2 regions of the Clostridium sp. LIBA-8841 genome follow, and region 2 is predicted to be linked to the other one. Evidence: predicted binding sites of a transcription regulator. Region 2 holds the regulator's gene; the other holds the start of a gene.
The links. Region 2 encodes Rex, which represses fermentation and respiration genes when NADH is low (regulators of the CRP and FNR family bind a similar motif). Its sites were predicted from a motif close to ATTGTTAANNNNTTAACAAT; they were not measured.

Region 1 (10,436 bases), 260 kb from region 2:
AGAGTTTGTAGATTAAAATAGTTAGGTTTTATATATAGCTTTTTTTATTTAAAAAATTTTACTGACGAAAAATTTTAAATTAATGTATAATAGATTGGTTAACATATATTTAAGAAATATGGATTAAAGGAGGAGAGGCTTATGAAAGATCAAAAATTACTAGGGGAAGAATCAGAAATTAAGCTTTTGATTAAGTATTCAGTACCGGCTATTATAGGTATGCTTGTAAATGCACTTTATAATATTGTTGATAGAATGTTTATTGGACACATACCTGGTGTTGGTCCTATGGCTATTACTGGTGTTGGAATAACAATGCCAATTATGTCTATACTACTTGGTTTTGGAATGCTTATAGGGATAGGTGCTACTGCAAACATCTCTATAAAATTTGGACAAAATAATAGAAAAGATGCAGAGAAAATATTAGGAAACTCTGTAGTTTTAATAACAATAATATCTTTAGTTTTAACTATTGTTGGAATTGCTTTTGCAAATAGTATTTTACATTTATTTGGAGCAAGTGATGCTACAATTTTTTATGCAAAAGAATATATAAATGTAATTCTTTTAGGAACTATATTTAATTTAATGTCATTCTCTTTATATAGTACAATTAGAGCTGATGGTAATCCTAAAATGTCAGCGGCGGTAATGGTACTTGGATGTGTTATAAATGTAATTTTAGATGCAGTATTTATATTTGTATTTAACTTAGGAATAAAAGGAGCTGCTTGGGCTACTGTAATTTCTCAAATAGTTACTACATTAATAATGCTTTACTACTATACATTAGGAGGATCAAATTTAAAATTAAAATTTGAAACTCTTAAATTAGACTGGAGATTAGTTAAGATAATTTTAGCTATAGGTGTAGCACCATTTTCAATGCAGATGGCTGCAAGTGTAGTTCAAGTAATAGCTAACAATGCATTAAAGACTTATGGTGGAGATTTAGCTATAGGAGCTATGGCTGCAATTTCTTCAATATCAATGATATTCTTAATGCCTATATTCGGTATTAACCAAGGCTCACAGCCTATAATTGGATATAATTATGGAGCTAAAAAGTATGATAGAGCTCAAAAAACAGTGAAGTTAGCAATTATTGCAGCTACAATAATACTTGTTTTAGGAGGAATCTTCATTCAAACATTCCCAGAGATTGCAATAAGTATGTTTAATGCGGATCCTAAACTATTAGAAATAGGAGTTCCAGGTTTAAGAATTTACTTATTCATGATGCCTATAATAGGAATATCTATAATTGGATCTAATTACTTCCAATCTATAGGTAAAGCTAAATTAGCTACATTCTTAAGTTTATTAAGACAAGTTATACTTTTAATTCCTTTAACTTTAATATTACCTAAAATTGCAGGTTTAGGATTAATAGGAGTTTGGTTAGCTGGTCCAGTATCAGACTTCTTATCAACAATAATAACTGGAATGTTTATAGTTAAAGAATTCAAAAGAGAAGATGTTATAGAAGACGCCGAAGAAGCGATTTAAAAAAAGCTGAGTTTAGATTTTCTAAACTCAGCTTTTTTATTTATATAATACCTTCATCTTTTAATAAATCTTCCAGTTTTCTTACTTTTTCTGTTAGAGTAACGAATTTTTGTTTTATATCATCCTTTGATAAATCAGTTGAATCTAGTTGGATTTCTAGCTCTTCAACAGTTTTTAAAACTTCATCTATATCTTGTTGAGCTAATTCTAAATTTTTTTCGTTCATATAAAAATTCTCCTTTGAAGTAAATTCGTTCTTTGTAGTTTTATGGTAACACTACTATTCTAACTATGCAAGGCATATATTATACAGAAATTACTTATGATTCAGGAGGAGAGATGATTAATTATATATGGTTTGCAATTATAGCCTTAGGATTGATTTTTAGCATAATGACAGGCCAGGGAGAGTTGATTACAAAAGGCTTAACAGAATCTTCAGATGGTGCTGTAAAGTTTATAATTTCATTAGTTGGTATCATGTGTTTTTGGTGTGGTGTTATGAAAATAGCAGAAAAAAGTGGATTAACATCTAAGGTGGCAAAGTTACTAAATCCTATACTAAGAAAACTGTTTAAGGAAAGTTCTCATAGTGATGAAGCTATGGGTGCTATAGTTATGAATTTAACAGCCAATATGTTTGGATTATCCAATGCAGCAACTCCACTTGGTATAAAGGCAATGACAGAATTAAACAAGATTAATAAAGAAACTGATGGCAAGGCATCAAATGATATGGCATTATTTTTAGTTATAAATGCAGCCTGTATTCAATTAGTACCTTCTACGGTTATTTCTATAAGAGCGGCGGCAGGATCAAGTGAGCCTGCAAGTATAATAATTCCAGCAATAATATGTACTTTTACTGCCTGCTGTGTAGGTATTATATGCTGTAAAATACTACAACGATATTTTTAGGAGGGATAGTTTTGTTTACGAGTAACATAATTCCAATAATATTTCTTTTAATAATAGTATATGGAATGTTTAAAGGAAGAAAAGTTTATGAGTGGTTTTTAGAAGGTGCGAAAGAAGGATTAATGGTTTGTTTTAAGATTTTTCCGGCTTTATTAGCTATGATGATCGCTATAAGAATATTTAAGGATGCTAATTTACTTAATTTATTAAATAATCTTATGGAGCCGATTGTTTCGTTAATCGGATTACCTAAAGAAGTTGTTCCTTTAGTGTTAATTAAACCCTTATCAGGAAGTGGAGCTTTAGGAGTATATACCGAATTAATAAATACATTGGGACCAGATACAAGAGCTGGATTAATTTCCTCTGTAATAATGGGAGGAACTGAAACTATATTCTATACTATAACAGTTTATTTTGGAGCTGTTGGAATAAAAAAAATAAGACATACTTATTGGGCCGCTTTAATGGCTGATATAACAGCTATAATAATGGCTGTATTAATTGTAAGTATGTTTTTTGGATTTTAGTTGAATAAAATAATTAAAATTTAGCAACATAATATTAGAATATAAAAAAACAAAAGATAATTTAATTTAAATATGAAAATACTACAGAAATAATCCAAAATATTACAGAAATCGTTTAACTAAAATTTAAATGTTTAAAGTTGATAAAAAAATCACAAAATAGTTAAAAAAATAACGAATTTTTGTCGATAAAATGTAAGAAATGTAAAAAAAAGTCTGGATTTTAGATTTGAAAGGTGATATTATAATCTCGTAAGGTTGGAAAAAAACTTTACAAGGAAGTATGAAAAGCTTACAAATGAAAAAAAATACAAAATTGAATGAAAAAATATCACTAAATGGAATATTATTAAAGTTAAAAACTTAACTAAAACGCTTTTAATTAATTTTTACATATATTATGAAAAACAGAAACTAATCTATAATGAGGTGGGTATCATGAAAGTAACAAATGTAGATGAATTAATGCTTAGATTAGAGAAAGTAAGAGCAGCTCAAAAAGAGTTCGCAAAATTCTCTCAAGAGCAAGTAGACGAAATCTTTAGACAAGCAGCTGTAGCAGCTAACAATGAAAGAATAAGATTAGCTAAAATGGCAGTTGAAGAATCAGGAATGGGAATCGTTGAAGATAAGGTTATAAAAAACCATTTCGCAGCAGAATACATATATAACAAATATAAAGATGATAAAACTTGTGGAGTTATATCAAAAGATGAATCATTTGGTATCACTAAAGTGGCTGAGCCAATAGGGGTTGTAGCGGCAATCGTTCCTACTACAAACCCAACATCAACAGCAATATTCAAATCTTTAATATCATTAAAGACTAGAAACGCTGTATTTTTCTCACCACATCCAAGATCTAAAAATTCAACAATAGCAGCAGCTAAGGTTGTTTTAGACGCAGCAGTTAAAGCTGGAGCTCCAAAAGACATAATCGGATGGATAGATGAACCATCAGTTGAGATGTCACAAATATTAATGTCAGAAGCTGACATCATATTAGCTACTGGTGGTCCAGGAATGGTTAAGGCAGCTTACTCATCAGGAAAACCAGCTATCGGAGTTGGAGCAGGTAATACACCAGCAATCATCGATGAAACAGCTCACTTAAAAATGGCTGTAAACTCAATCTTATTATCAAAAACTTTCGATAACGGAGTTATCTGTGCATCAGAGCAAACAGTATTAGTTGTTGATAAAGTTTATGATGAAGTAAGAAAAGAGTTCGCTGATAGAGGAGCTTATTTCTTAAAAGATAAAGAAATAGATAAAGTAAGAAAAACAATTTTAATAAATGGTAACTTAAATGCTAATATAGTTGGTCAATCAGCATGGAAAATAGCTGACATGGCTGGTGTTAAAGTTCCAAAAGATACTAAAGTTTTAATAGGTGAAGTTGAATCAGTTGAATTAGAAGAGGCATTCTCACATGAAAAATTATCACCAGTATTAGGAATGTACAGAGTTGCTAACTTTGAAGAAGCTTTAGTTAAAGCTGAAAGATTAGTTGAACTTGGTGGATTTGGTCATACTTCAGTTTTATACACTGATCAAATGAAATCAAAAGATAGAATTGAAAAATTCGGTGCAACTATGAAAACTGGTAGAACAATAATCAACATGCCATCAACTCAAGGAGCCATCGGAGATATATATAACTTTAAGCTAGCACCATCATTAACTTTAGGTTGCGGATCATGGGGTGGAAACTCAGTTTCAGAAAACGTTGGTCCTAAACACTTATTAAACATTAAGAGTGTAGCTGAAAGGAGAGAAAATATGCTTTGGTTCAGAGTTCCAGAAAAAGTTTACTTTAAATATGGTGCTTTAGGAGTTGCTCTTAAAGACTTAAAAGATTTAAAGAAAAAGAAAGCATTTATCGTAACAGACAACGTACTAGCTAGCCTAGGATATGTTGATAAAATAACAAATGTTTTAGAAGAAATAGGTATAGATTTCAGAGTATTCTCAGAAGTTACTCCAGACCCAACTTTAGCTTGTGCTAGAAAAGGTGCTGAAGCAATGAAGAGCTACCAACCAGATGTAATCATATCTCTTGGTGGAGGATCACCAATGGATGCTGCTAAGATCATGTGGGTATTATATGAGCATCCAGAAGTTGCTTTCGAAGATTTAGCAATGAGATTCATGGATATTAGAAAGAGAGTTTACCCATTCCCAACTATGGGTGAAAAAGCTACTATGGTAGCTATCCCAACATCAGCTGGTACTGGTTCAGAAGTAACTCCATTCGCAGTTATAACTGACGAGGAAGCAGGAGTAAAATATCCATTAGCTGACTACGAATTAACTCCAGATATGGCTATAATAGATGCTGAGCTTATGATGAACATGCCAAAAGGCTTAACAGCTGCATCAGGTATCGACGCATTAACTCATGCTTTAGAAGCTTACGTTTCAGTTTTAGCATCAGAATACACTAACGGATTAGCTTTAGAAGCTATAAGATTAATATTCAAATACTTACCTCAAGCATACAATGAGGGAACTACAAACATAAAAGCAAGAGAAAAAATGGCTCATGCTTCAACAATGGCTGGTATGGCATTCGCTAACGCATTCTTAGGAGTATGTCACTCAATGGCACACAAATTAGGATCAGAACACCATATAGCTCACGGAGTTGCTAACGGAATCTTAATAGACCAAGTAATAAGATTCAACGCTGTTGACAACCCAAGAAAACAAGCTGCATTCCCACAATACAAATATCCAAATGCTAAATGGAGATATGCAGTAATAGCTGACTACTTAGGATTAGGTGGAAAGAACGAAGAAGAAAAAGTTAATAACTTAATCAAAGCTATAGATGAACTTAAGAAGAAAGTTGGAATCCCTGCAACAATAGCTGATTGCGGAGTTTCAAAAGAAGCATTCTACGCTACATTAGAAAAAATGAGCGAAGATGCATTCGACGATCAATGTACAGGTGCTAACCCAAGATACCCATTAATCAGTGAAATTAAGCAAATGTACATCAATGCTTTCGAAGGTAAAAAAGATAGAGTTTAATAGCTTTGAAGTAAGATAATAATAAGTACTCACTAGTTGATCTAGTGAGTATTTTTTTATTTGTTTAAGTAAAAAATAAGAAACTGTATAATTTATTGTAAGATTTTAAATCTTATATATGATAAAATTTAATAAATAGGAATTGGAGGGATTAAAATGAAAAACTTAGTCTTTACTAGAAATAGAGAGAATTTATTGAAAAAACTAGATGACAATTCAATATTAGTTTTATTTGCAGGAGAAGCAAAAAGAAAAACAGCAGATGAATATTTCCCATTTACTCCTAACAGAAACTTTTACTACTTAACAGGAGTAGATGAAGAGAAGCATATATTAATGATTAAAAAAATAGACGGAATATTTGAAGAGATTCTTTATATATTAAAGCCTAATTTAGAGCAAGAGAGATGGACTGGAAAGACTATAAGAGACTATGAGGCTAAGGAAATCTCAGGTATAGAAAATGTAAAATTCTTAGAAGATTTTGAAAATGATTTAAATATGATTTTTACTAATGGAATTGCAGAAACTTTTTATTTAGATTTAGAAAGAGCTTCATTTGATGAAGAAATAAGTAAAAGTCAAAGATTTGCAAAGAATATTAGAGAAAAATATCCTCAAGTAATAATAAAGGATGCTTATAGTGATATAGCTGCTTTAAGACAAATTAAATGTAAAGAGGAAGTAGAAGAAATAAAAAAAGCTGCAGATATAACAGCAAAAGGTGTAGAACTTTTAATGAAAGAATGTAAACCCGGAATGAAAGAATATGAGGTAGAAGCATATTTTGATTTCTATTTAAAACAACATGGAGTTAAGGACTATGCTTTTAAAACAATAGCAGCTGCTGGAGTAAATGCGGCTACTTTACACTATGTAGATAATAATAGTGAGATAAAAGATGGAGATTTAATTCTATTTGATTTAGGTGCTCAAGTAAATTATTATAATGGAGATATTTCTAGAACATTCCCTGCTAATGGTAAGTTTACAAAGAGACAAAAAGAAGTTTATGAAGAAGTTTTAAAAGTGAACGAAGAAATAATAAATTCTATTAGACCTGGAATAGGATTTTTTGAAATAAACAATAAGGCAAATGATCTTTTAGCAGAGGCTTGTGTTAGATTAGGTCTTATAGAAGATAAAAAAGATTATAGAAAATATTATTTCCATTCAATAGGTCATAGTTTAGGACTTGACACACATGATGTTGGTAAGAGAAATATAATACTTGAAGAAGGTATGGTTTATACTGTAGAGCCAGGTCTATACATAGAAGAAGAAGGTATAGGCATAAGAATAGAAGATGATGTTCTGGTAACTAAAGATGGCTGTGAAGTTCTAACAAAAGATTGTATTAAATCTGTAGAAGATATAGAAAATTTTATGAGTAATAGATAATTTAGAATTAATATTACTTTAAGAATAATAAGCTTTAATTTTGAAGAAATTAAGAGTAGAATTAAATAAAACTTTTATAGAGAAAACTATGGTTTAGGAGATGATTTCATGATTAATGAGTTAAAAAAAGTTATGTTAGCTGGAGTTGGAACAGCTGCTACTGCTTATGAAAAAGCAGATTGTTTTATAGCAGATATGGTTTCAAAAGGAAAGATGACTGTTGAAGATGGAAAAGTTTTATCTGAAGAGTTAAAAAGAAATTTCCAAGAAAAAACTACAGAAGCGACTAACGAAATAACATGTAAATTAGAAAAAATGAAGCCTTTCACAAAAGATAACTTTAAAGCTATGTTTGATGAAGCTAATAAAGGTACTTTAGAAGAAATAAATAAATTGAGAGAAAGAGTAGCCGTGCTAGAAGCTAAAATGAAAGATGAAGAAATTTAGGCTATAAAATAAAAGAATAAAACTCTATAAAGTATTTAGAGGATTAGGAGTAAAGACGTTTATAGCTATAGCAAAATAGCTTAAATGAAAATACTGAATTCTCTTAATATACTTTATAGAGTTTTTTAATATTATTAATAAATAAAGATAATTTTAATGTTTTAGATATGGGAGGTGAGTTCATGAGTAAACGACAGGGTGTACAAAGGCTAAGAGAAATTGTGAGAGTTTTTACTTACTATGGTTTTGACTTTTTAGTTTCTAAAAAATTGCCTAATAGCAAAAAGGTTGAGCCTAGACCGCAAGCCTTTAGAGAAGCGCTTGAGGAGTTAGGCGCAACTTTTGTTAAGATTGGACAAATATTAAGTACAAGACCAGATTTGCTTCCTAAGGCTTACATTGAGGAATTAGAAAAGCTTCAAGACAATAATGAAATAACAGATTTCAGTAAGGTTAAAGAAATGTTTTACGAGTCCTTTGGGACTGATATAAATACATATTTTTCAGAATTTAGTGAAACTCCATTAGCTTCAGCTTCAATTGCTCAGGTTCATAAAGCTAAGTTAATAAATGGGAAAGATGTAGTTGTTAAAGTTCAACACTATAAAATTGATGAAAAAATGAAGTTAGATTTAAGCATACTAAGAAGATTAAGTAGATTTACATCTTCTCATGTATCAAATACATTAATTAATCCTTTTGAGGCTTTTAAGGAGATTGAATATGATACATTAAATGAACTTAATTTTGTGAAAGAGGCTAAGAATACAGAAAAGTTTCATGAATTAAATAAGAACGTAGCTTGCGTAGGAGTTCCAATAGTCATAGATAGACTTACTTCAAAGAAAATTTTGACTATGGAATACATAGAAGGATATAAAATAACTGATTTTGATGTTTTAAAGAGTGAGGGATATCAATGTAAAGATATTGCTAATAAGCTTGCAAATTCTTTTTTCAAGCAGGTTTTTGAAGATGGATTTTTCCATGGAGATCCTCATCCAGGAAATCTACTTATTAAAGACGAAAAGATATATTTTATAGATTTTGGATTAGTCGGAGAATTGGATACAAATCTAAAAAATTGGCTTAATAAAGCTATGACAGCTGTGGCTTTAGAAGATATTGATACTTTAGTTGATTTTGTAAATGCTATAGGAATAAAAAAAGGACCAGTTGAATATTCAATTTTATATGAAGATTTAAATAATATGGTTTTAAAATATATAAATGCTTCTTTGAAAAGTATAAAAATATCAGATTTATTCAAAGAAGTATTCGAAATATCTAGAAGAAATAATATCCAGTTTCCGAAAGAAATGACCACTCTTGTGAGATCAACTGTCATATTAGAAGGAGTTGTTAGTAATATTGATCCTGATTTAGAAATTATGGAGTGTATTTTTCCTTATGTAAAGGAAAAAAATAAAAAAGAAATATTAGAAAGTTTAAATAAAGATAAAATCATCATAGGAGCTTATAAATTAGCCACAAAAAGTTTAGAGGTTCCAACTAAATTTTCAGAACTTGTAGATAGTTTAACTAAAGGAAGAGCTAAATTACAAATCGAAATGAAAGGCTTAGATAAGCCTCTTACAGATTTAAATAGAATGGTGAATAGAATAGCATTCGCTCTTATTGTAGGATGCATGATAATAGGCTCATCATTAATAGTTAATGCTAAAACAGGACCAACTTTTCAGGGTGTCCCTATTTTAGGGTTAATAGGATTTGTAGTAGCAGGAATATTAGGTTTATGGTTATTGATTTCTATAATAAAATCGGGATTTTTTTAACAAATAGTTAATAAACTTCTTAAATGCTTGAAAAAAATATATTTATATTGTATAAATGTATACAATATAATAATTATAAAAGTGAATAATTTTAAAAGAGGTAGAGGCGCGAGAAATCAAGAGTACTAATATGGAGTTAAGCAGCGTAGAAGTATTAGAAAAGGGATTATCGCCGAAGTTTTTAGCTAAAGCTTTAATGCTAAATGCTGGGGTTATATAAAATATATATAACACTGTCACAAAAAAATTGTGAAGCGCTATCATCTTAGGGTAATACATTTAGTAATGGTTAATTTGTTTATAAAATAAATTTCGTAATTATTAAGACCTTAGGTTGATTAAGCCTAAGGTTTTTTATATTTAGGGATAAATAGCAATTAAAAAGAATGCCTCTTTAAATTAATTCATTAAGTATTTAAGGGGGATTTAAAAATGAGAAACAGAACAAGATTTCAAGTGTTTTTAGCAGTTTTTGTTATGACAATGCTATGTTCAACTTTAGTTTTCGCTACAGAAGATGTTGCAGCTGTAAATTCAACAAAATTTGGATTATGGACAGTATTGCCACCTTTAGTTTCAATTGTTCTAGCTTTCATAACTAAGAATGTTATAGTTTCTTTATTTATAGGAACAATGACGGGATGTATAATGCTTCAATTGAATGGATTTAATATACTTACAGCTCTGACACAAGGATTTATTGATTTTACTTATAGAGCTTTAAATTCTTTAGCAGATCCTTGGAATGCAGGTATAATTCTTCAGGTTTTAGTCATTGGTGGAGTAATTCATTTAG
Region 2 (10,436 bases):
CTATTCATAAAACCTTATATGAATAATATTATACTAATAAAGGTTATTAATAAATAGTCTTTTTATATAAAACAAAATAAAAACATGGATAGGTGTTCTTTCGAATCACCCTCCATGTTATAAACTAAGCCTTCAATACTTTTTTCTTATCTCCTTTAAAAGTATCCCAAAGAATACTTATTGCAATTAATACCATAAGTCCAGATATAACTATAGGCTTTGATAAAAATACTGTAACATATCCTAGGAATGGTATATGAAATAAGACTTTTCCTATTAAATCTTCCTCTCTAACCATCTCAGTATCCTCTGCATTGTTATTATCACCTTTTGTTATTAACCCCTCTTCATTTTCTTCTACAATTCTATGAGTAACAATATTTCCTTCATATTTAAAAGTTATTACATCTCCAGAATCAACTTCATTAATTTCAGCACTTTTAACAATAACTAAATCTCCGGTTCTAATCTCAGGTTCCATGCTTCCACTTAATATTGAATATGTTCTAAACCCAACAGCCTTAAATATTGCATCTGACTTGCTCATAAAGTTGTTTATTAATATAAGAACTAACATACCTACAACTATATAATATATTGTATTACCTATCTTTTTATTACTCATAAACTCACCCTTACTAAATATTAAATATAGATACAATTGCCCTATTATATTTATATTCAAATATTATGTAAAATATGACTTTTTATTAGTATTTAATTCTTCAAATATATTTTTTTAATTTATATTTTAAAATACTTCTAAAATATAAATTGGTTGTATCAAAAGTAACTTTAAATAAAGTTTTGATACAACCAATTCTAAAACAAATATTCTATAGGTTATGAAGGTGACTATAAACTCCTCCAAGTTTTATAAGTTCTTCATGATTTCCTCTCTCTTCTATCCCCTTGTCTGTTAACACAATTATTTCATCAGAATTTTTAACAGTTGAAAGTCTATGCGCAACTACAAGAGTTGTTCTATCCTTACTTAATTCTTCTAAGGCTTTTTGTATTTCATATTCAGTAACATTATCTAAAGCTGAAGTAGCCTCATCTAAGATTAATATTGCAGGATTCTTTAAAAATACTCTAGCTATTGCTATTCTTTGCTTTTGACCACCAGAAAGCTTAACTCCTCTTTCTCCTATAAATGTATCATATCCATCTTCTAATCCCATTATGAAGTCATGTAGACAAGCATTTTTAGCTGCTTCTATAACTTCTTCCTCAGTTGCTTTAGGATTTCCATACATTATATTTTCTTTTATAGTTCCAGTAAATAAGAATACATCTTGTTGAACTATTCCTATGTTTTCTCTTAAAGATTTTAAAGTAACAGTGCTTATATCTACATCATCTATAAATATCTTTCCACTTTCATAGTCATAAAATCTAGGAATAAGATTACATACTGTTGTTTTTCCTCCACCTGAAGGACCAACTAAAGCAACCATTTTACCAGCTTTAATGTCTAAATTAAAGTTTTCTAGTATACTTTCCTTATTATCATATCTAAAAGTAACATCTTTTATTGAAATTTTCCCTTTTACATCTTTAAGTTCCTTTGCGTTAGGAATTTCTTTTTCATTTTCTTCGCCCATAATTTCTTCATATCTTTCAAAACCAGACATCCCATTTTGGAACATTTCATTGAAATTTATAAGTTTTCTAATAGGTTGTAAAAACATCTTTATATATAGTAAATATGCTGCAAAATCCCCAAGATTTATTTTTCCTAAATAAGTGAAATATCCAGCTGCTATTAATACTATAAGTTCAAGCATATCTATAAGGAAAAACATTCCTGAAAAATACTCAGCCATGGCTTTATATGCATGTTCTCTTGCCTTTTTAAATATATTATTACTCTTATCAAACTTATCCATCTCATAAGTCTTATTACCAAATGATTTAGTAACTTTTACACCTGAAATACTATTTTCTATAGTAGCATTTACTTCTCCAGTTTTAACTCTAGTATCTTTAAATGCTTCCCTCATTTTATTTTTCTTTCTAATAGTATAGAAAATTAAAAATGGTAAAAGAGCAAAAGTAATAATTGTTAAAGGTATATTTATTGTACATAAAATTATAAATGATCCAAATAACATAACTATTGATATAAATAAATCTTCTGGACCATGGTGTGCCAATTCTGATATGTCTAAAAGATCATTTACTATTCTAGACATAAGAACCCCTGTTTTATTATTATCAAAATATTTATTAGGCATGTCTTGTAATTTTTCAAACAAATCTCTTCTCATATCTGCTTGCATTCTTACACCAACTACATGCCCCCAATATTGCATAAAGTAGTTTAAACCTGCTTTAACTAAGAATATCAAAGTAAGCACCGTAGCAAAAACAAACAACAACCTTATTTGTTTATTTGGAATAACGTTGTTGATTATATTTCTTGTAATCATAGGATAAACTAAATCACAAGCAGCAACTAAAAAGGCTGCTAATAAATCTAAAATAAATAATTTTTTATATGGTTTATAATATTGTATAAATTTTTTTAACATATTTCCCCCTTAATGATATACGTTATTAATTAATATTTATTTTCATTCCTCTAATTATAATGAATTTTTTAAATTAAATCAACTAAAAAATAACTAAAAAGAGGTTGATAAAATATCAACCTCTTTTGCATAACTCAACTAAATTTTAATCATATAAATATCACACTATAAAACTATTTATGCAATTATTATAATAAATATTTATAATATAAATTATTTAATTTTTATAAACTTTTTTAAATTTCAATTCTATACATTGTAGTTGTAGAATCCTCTACCAGTTTTTCTACCTAACCATCCAGCTCTAACATATTTTCTTAAAAGACTGCTAGCTCTATATTTACTATCTCCAGTTTCTTTGAATAATACGTCCATGATAGCTAAGCAAACATCTAATCCTATTAAATCACCTAAGGCTAAAGGTCCCATTGGATGATTAGCTCCTAATTTCATTGAAGTATCTATATCTTCAACTGAAGCTATTCCTTCTGAATATATTTCAACAGCTTCATTTATCATAGGAATAAGTATTCTATTAACTACAAATCCTGGTGCTTCAGCAACTTCTACTGGAGTCTTTCCTATAGCTTCTGACATAGCTTTTACTTTGTCAAAAGTTTCTTGTGAAGTAGCCATACCTCTTATTACTTCAACAAGTTTCATTATTGTTGCAGGATTAAAGAAATGCATTCCTATAACTCTATCAGGTCTGTTTGTAGCTGAAGCTACTTCTGTTATTGATAATGAAGATGTATTTGAAGCTAATATAGTTTCTTCTTTACATATCTTATCTAACTCAGCAAATATTTGCTTTTTGATTTCCATGTTTTCTACTGCAGCTTCTATAACTAAGTCACAATCAGCAGCCATTCCTAAATCAGTAGTTCCAGTGATTTTTGATAATACCGCTTCTTTATCTTCTTCAGTTATTTTTCCTTTAGAAACTAATTTAGTAAGACCTTTATTGATTCCAGCTATTCCTCTATCAACAAACTCGTCTTTGATATCTCTAACGATAACTTCATATCCTTTTTGTGCGAATGCTTGAACTATTCCAGCACCCATTGTACCTGCACCAATTACAAAAATCTTTTCCATATTAAGTTCCTCCTAAATACTCTCTTTAATTGGACTTTTCTGATTTCTCAGAAAAGTCCTACACCATTAATTGAAAAATTTTATAAGTTTACCCTTGTTATATTACCTTTTAATTAAGCTTCCTCTTTCATAGCTTTTAATTGAGCTATAAATTCTGGAACAACTTTATTTACATCTCCAACTATTGCATAGTCAGCAATTTTCATTATTGGAGCATTAGCATCTTTGTTGATAGCTATTATCATATCTGATTCTTGCATACCAGCAGCATGTTGTATAGCTCCTGAGATACCACAAGCTACATATATGTTTGGTCTAACAGTTTTTCCTGTTTGTCCAACTTGGTAATCTTTATCTACCCATCCTTTTTCTACTGCTGCTCTTGAAGCTGCTATTGATCCGTTCATAACTTCTGCTAATTCCTTAAGCATTTTGAAGTTTTCTTCTGAACCAACACCTCTACCACCAGCAACTAATACGTTAGCTTCTGAGATATCTACGATATCTTTGTGTTCTTTAACTATTTCAACTATTTTTGTTCTTATATCGTTAGCATTAAATTCTATTTCAACATTTTCTACAGTTGCATCATTTTCTCCTAGTGGAAGTTTTTCGAAAACTCCTGGTCTTACTGTAGCCATTTGAGGTCTGTGATCTGGACATACGATTGTAGCCATTAAGTTACCACCGAATGCTGGTCTTGTTGCTAATAAATCTCCACTTTCAACATCAACATCTAAAGATGTACAGTCAGCAGTTAAACCTGTTTCTAATCTAGCAGCAACTCTTGGACCTAAGTCTCTTCCTATGAATGTTGCTCCTATAAAGATTATATTTGGTTTTTTAGCCTTAGCTAACTCACATATAGCTTTAGTATATCCGTCAGTTGTGTAATGCTCTAATTCTGGAGAATCAACAACTAGTACTTCATCAGCACCATGTCTTGATAAATCTTCAACTAAACCTTCAACTTTATTTCCTATTAATAACGCTGTTAATTTTGATCCTAATTTATCAGCGATTTTTCTACCTTCACCTAATAATTCTAATGAAACTTTTTGTAATTGACCTTCTCTTTGCTCTGCAAAAACCCAAACGCCATTGAAATCTGCTTTATTCATCTTAAATACCTCCCATAATCCTTAGATGTAGTGTTTTTCTTTTAATTTGCCTAGTACATAAGTAACTGAATCTTTAGGTGATTCTTTAACTATTTCTCCTGCACCTTTAGCTTCTTTAGTCATTGATCTCTTAACTTTTGTTGGAGATCCTTTTAATCCTAATTCAGCTTTGTCTACATCTATGTCATCAGCTGACCATACTAAGATTTCATCATCAGATGTTTCAAATATGTTTTTAACATTCATGTATCTTGGCTCATTTAACTCTTTTATAGCAGTTAAAAGTACTGGAGCATCAACTTTTATTAATTCATATCCATCTTCTAAAGCTCTATTTATTAATAATCCATCTTCTTCAACTTTAACACCTTGAACGTAAGTTACTTGAGGAATATTTAAATGCTCAGCTATTTCTGGTCCAACCTGTGCAGTATCTCCATCAATAGCTTGTCTTCCTGCGAATATTATGTCATATTCTAATTTCTTTATTGCTCCTGCTAAAGCTTTTGAAGTAGCTAAAGTATCAGCCCCTGCAAATGCTCTATCAGTTATAAGAATTGCTTTGTTAGCTCCCATACATAAAGCTTCTCTTAAAGCACTCTTAGCTTGAGGTGGTCCCATACTTATTACAGTTACTTCTGCTCCATTATTATCTTTTAATTCTAATGCAGCCTCTAAAGCATGCTTATCCTCTGGGTTTATTATTGATGGAACTCCATCTCTTATAAGAGTTCCTGTTTTTGGATCTATTTTAACAGCTGTTGTATCTGGCACTTGTTTTAAGCAAACTACTATTTTCATCTCAAAGCCCTCCTAAAATTATCTTAATATGCTTCCTGCGATAACCATTTTTTGAACCTCTGAAGTTCCTTCATAGATTTCAGTTATCTTAGCATCTCTCATCATTCTTTCTACTGGGTATTCCTTAGTATATCCGTATCCACCGAATAATTGAACAGCCTTAGTTGTAACCTCCATAGCTACATCTGCAGCAAATAATTTAGCTCTTGCAGCATCTACTGAATATGGTTTACCCGCTTCTTTTAAGCAAGCTGCTTTATATACTAAAAATCTTGCAGCCTCAATTTTAGTATCCATTTCTGCTACCATCCATTGTAATCCTTGGAATGCAGATAATGATCTACCGAATTGTTTTCTTTCTTTCATGTAAGCAACCGCTTCTTCTAAAGCTCCTTCTGCTAACCCTAATGCTTGAGCAGCGATACCTATTCTACCACCGTCTAGAGTTTTCATTGCTATTCCAAATCCTTTTCCTTCTCTTCCGATTAAGTTTTCTTTTGGAACAACACAGTTTTCCATTATTAACTCAGTTGTTGAAGAAGCTCTTATACCCATTTTGTCTTCTAATTTACCAATTGAAAATCCAGGGAAGTCTTTTTCAACTATGAAAGCTGAGATTCCTCTTGTACCTTGACTCTTATCAGTCATAGCAAAGATTATGAAAGTATCAGCAACTCCACCGTTTGTTATGAATATTTTACTTCCGTTTAAGATATAGTTATCTCCTTCTAATACGGCTGTAGTTTGTTGACCTGCAGCATCTGTACCAGCACCTGGTTCAGTTAATCCGAAAGCACCTAACTTTTCACCTTTAGCAAGTGGAGTTAAATATTTTTCTTTTTGAGCTGGAGTACCGAATTGATCTATTAATGAAGCACATAATGAAGTATGAGCTGAAACTATAACTCCTGTAGTACCACAAACTTTTGATAATTCTTCAACAGTTAAGATGTAAGATAAAGTATCTCCACCAGCTCCGCCATATTCTTTACTAAAAGGAATTCCCAACATTCCTAACTTAGCCATTTTTTTAACATTCTCCATAGGGAATCTTTCTGTTTCATCGATTTCTGCAGCTATTGGTTTAACTTCGTTTTGAGCAAACTCTCTAACCATTTGCTTAACTAATTCTTGTTCTCTTGTTAATTGAAAGTTCATTTTAATTACCCTCCTTAAATCCACACAACCATTTATTTAAAAAATTACTTGTTTTTAAAATTCTTTTCTCTTCTTTCTACAAAAGCACTCATACCTTCAGTTTGATCTTCTGTAGCAAAACATTTTCCAAAATCTTCAGCTTCTATAACTACTGCTGAATCTATATCAACTTGCATACCTCTATCAATTGCATCTTTACATAGCTTAACAGCTATTGGTGCATTAGCAGCTATTTTTTTAGCCATTGCCATTGCTTCTTCCATTAAAGTTTCTGGCTCAACAACTTTATTTACTAAACCAATTCTTAAAGCTTCATCAGCTTTTATCATATCGCCTGTGTAAATAAGTTCTTTAGCTTTACCCATTCCAACTATTCTTGGTAATCTTTGAGTTCCACCAAATCCAGGAGTAATTCCTAAACCAACCTCAGGTTGTGCGAACTTAGCCTTTGTAGTTGCAATTCTTATATCGCAAGCCATAGAAATTTCACATCCGCCACCTAAAGCGAAACCGTTTATAGCAGCAATTACTGGCTTGTCTAATTTTTCTAATCTTCTAAATACTTTGTTACCTAAAAGTCCAAATTCTTTACCCTGTTCTTCATTTAAATCTTTCATTTCTGCTATATCAGCACCTGCAACAAATGCTTTATCTCCAGCACCTGTTAAGATAACAACGTATACATCATCTTGTTTCTCGATGTGGTCTATAGCAGTATCTAAGTCCTTTAAAGTTTCTGAATTTAGTGCATTTAATGCTTTTGGTCTGTTAATTGTTAAAATTCCAATGTTGCCCTCTTTTTCAAAGATTACATTATTTAATTCCATCGTATTTCCTCCCTCATATACCATAGCGAATATATGGTTTTAAATAGCTTAACAACTAATAACTAACAACTTAATATTCTTCCACCTTATATTTTTCCAAAATTATTGTTAATTTTGTAACAAGCAAAGGCAAAAAAATAATTGAAGTACTTGGTACTTCAATTAAATTATAAAACTTAATAGTAAATATTTCAATATATTATTTATATTTTTTTGAAAATCTAATACTTTTTTTCCATATTAAACAATTTATCCTATGATAAATTCACTCTATTTTACGTCATTGTGATTTAAAAGATAAACTAAAGTCATCATACTCTCACTTAAATGTACATTTTCCACTCTTATCTCATTAGGTACTTCAAGATCTATAGGAGCAAAGTTCCAAATGCCCTTTATTCCACCTTCAACTAAATCATCACAAACCTTTTGAGCATTAGTTCTTGGTACACAAATTATTCCTATTTCAATGTCATTTTCTTTTACGAAATCTTTTAGTTTCTCTACATCTTGTATCTCTACATCTCTTATTTTAATTCCAAACATTCTTGGATTTGCATCAAATATACCTCTTAATTTAAAGCCTAATCTATTGAAACTATTATAGTTAGCTATCGCTTGCCCTATATTACCAGCACCTATTATTACTGTATTATAGTCTCTTGTAAGTCCTAATATGCTTCCTATATTATTGTATAATTCTTTTACATTATATCCATAACCCTGTTGGCCAAAATCACCAAAACAATTAAGATCCTGTCTTATTTGTGAAGCAGTAAATCCTATTTTTTCACTTAACTCTTTTGAAGATATTCTATCAACATCATTTTCCATTAATTCTTGTAAGTATCTATGGTATTTAGGCAATCTTTTTATAACAGCCATAGATATGCCTTTTTTCTTTTCCATTTTAATAGCACCTCTTTCTAAAATTGTTCTTTTTTTAAAAAGCAATTACTTTTTAGAATGTATTCTAAACTCAAATGATAAAATTACAAATTTAACCTTCTAAAATATTACCATACCCAAAAAAGTTTGTCTATATTTTAACATTCTTTTGGTTTCACTATCAAAAATATATGTATTTAAGTATATTATTTATATTTTTTTCCATTTTTATAATACTTGGTTAATATAATTAAAATTGCATTATTTTGTTATAACTTAACTTATTAATAAATTTCTACAAAAAAAATAAGGCTTGCGTGTCTAAAACCCTACGTGCACACAAGCCTATTTAAACATTTCATAATGTTTAATATAAAAGTTTAAGGGAATTATTTACAATCTATACCCTATGCCTGAAAGTATTCTTACCATGTAAGGATAGCAAAAAAACTAAGTCTTGTCAACAACATTAGACAAATTTCACGGTTATAACTTCTTATTTTTTAATATTCTACTTGAATTTAGTACAGCTATTAATGTTACACCTACATCTCCGAAGACTGCTTCCCACATATTAGCCATTCCTAAAGCTCCAAATATTAAAATTATAACTTTAATTGCTAGAGCAAAAATTATATTTTGCCATACAATTTTATTTGTTCTTTTAGCTATATCAATTGCTTTTATTATCTTACTTGGTTCATCATCCATTATTACAACATCTGCTGCTTCTATCGCTGCATCTGATCCTACACCTCCCATTGCTATTCCTATGTCGGCTCTAGCTAGTACGGGAGCATCATTTATTCCGTCTCCAACAAAAGCAATCTTTTTATCCTTACTTTTATTGTTAAATAGTTCTTCTAATTTTTCTACTTTGTTTTGTGGTAATAAGTTGCAGTATACTTTATCTATGCCTAACTCTTTAGCAACACTGTCTCCAACTTTTTCATTATCTCCAGTTAACATAATAGTTTGTTTAACACCTATTTTCTTTAATCCACTTATAGCTTCTTTAGCATCCTCTTTTATTTCATCTGAAATAACTATATAGCCTAATTCACTATTTTCATTAGCTAAATAAACTACAGTTCCAACTTCATTTATAGGTGTAAGAGTTATATTATCCATATTCATTAACTTTGAATTACCAGCCAAAACTGTCATTCCATCAATTGTTACCTTTATACCTTTTCCAGGAATCTCTTCATAATCTGATATTAATGATTTATCAACTTCTCCATTAAAGGCACTTACTACTGACTTAGCAATTGGATGATTTGAGTAATACTCAGCATATGCTCCTAATTTTAATAATTCTTCATTACTTAATTCGCTTGTGCTCTCTACTTTTTTAACTTTAAATGTACCTTTTGTTAGTGTACCAGTTTTATCAAAAACTATACTCTCTACATTATTTAAAGCTTCTAAATAGTTACTTCCTTTTATTAAGATACCATTTTTAGATGCTACCCCAATTCCTGCAAAATATCCAAGAGGTATAGATACTACTAAAGCACAAGGACATGAAACAACTAAGAATATTAAAGCTCTTGATATCCATTCTGAGAAGCTTGCCCCACTTATTACCAAAGGTGGAATAACTGCAAGTGCTAAAGCTAAAAATACAACTACTGGTGTATAATACCTTGCAAACTTAGTTATAAACTTCTCTGTTGGAGATTTTTTATTACCTGCATTTTCAACTAAATCTAATATTTTAGAAACTGTAGATTCTCCAAAACTCTTAGTAACTTTTATTTTTAATAAACCACTTCTATTTATTGAACCTGCTAATACATCATCATTTTTTTCTACTTCTTTTGGTAATGATTCTCCTGTTAATGCAGATACATCTAACGTTGCTTCACCTGATAAAACAGTACCATCTAGAGGAATTTTTTCGCCTGCCCTTACTACTATTATTGATCCTACTGAAACACTCTCTGGAGATACTTTTTGTTCTTCTCCATTAAGATTAATTAAATTAGCGAAATCTGGTCTTA

Region 1: adhE (bifunctional acetaldehyde-CoA/alcohol dehydrogenase) is a predicted target of Rex. The motif match lies at 3,100-3,119, and genes of this name have one in related genera.

What each region holds. Positions count from the first base shown of each region.
Region 1 covers NZ_CM173488.1:3,678,652-3,689,087, reverse strand. Annotated here, with positions in the region: gene AC2A4K_RS16485 (MATE family efflux transporter) at 142-1,512, shown strand; gene AC2A4K_RS16480 (hypothetical protein) at 1,553-1,738, opposite strand; gene AC2A4K_RS16475 (nucleoside recognition domain-containing protein) at 1,852-2,430, shown strand; gene AC2A4K_RS16470 (spore maturation protein) at 2,442-2,960, shown strand; gene adhE (bifunctional acetaldehyde-CoA/alcohol dehydrogenase) at 3,399-5,996, shown strand; gene AC2A4K_RS16460 (aminopeptidase P family protein) at 6,153-7,397, shown strand; gene AC2A4K_RS16455 (phasin family protein) at 7,506-7,844, shown strand; gene AC2A4K_RS16450 (ABC1 kinase family protein) at 8,027-9,640, shown strand; lysine riboswitch at 9,734-9,908, shown strand; gene AC2A4K_RS16445 (Na+/H+ antiporter NhaC family protein) at 10,073-10,436, shown strand, end outside.
Region 2 covers NZ_CM173488.1:3,417,412-3,427,847, forward strand. Annotated here, with positions in the region: gene AC2A4K_RS15150 (signal peptidase I) at 125-625, opposite strand; gene AC2A4K_RS15155 (ABC transporter ATP-binding protein) at 837-2,537, opposite strand; gene AC2A4K_RS15160 (3-hydroxybutyryl-CoA dehydrogenase) at 2,787-3,635, opposite strand; gene AC2A4K_RS15165 (electron transfer flavoprotein subunit alpha/FixB family protein) at 3,749-4,756, opposite strand; gene AC2A4K_RS15170 (electron transfer flavoprotein subunit beta/FixA family protein) at 4,778-5,557, opposite strand; gene AC2A4K_RS15175 (acyl-CoA dehydrogenase) at 5,576-6,715, opposite strand; gene AC2A4K_RS15180 (short-chain-enoyl-CoA hydratase) at 6,760-7,542, opposite strand; gene AC2A4K_RS15185 (redox-sensing transcriptional repressor Rex) at 7,813-8,451, opposite strand; gene AC2A4K_RS15190 (heavy metal translocating P-type ATPase) at 8,917-10,436, opposite strand, start outside.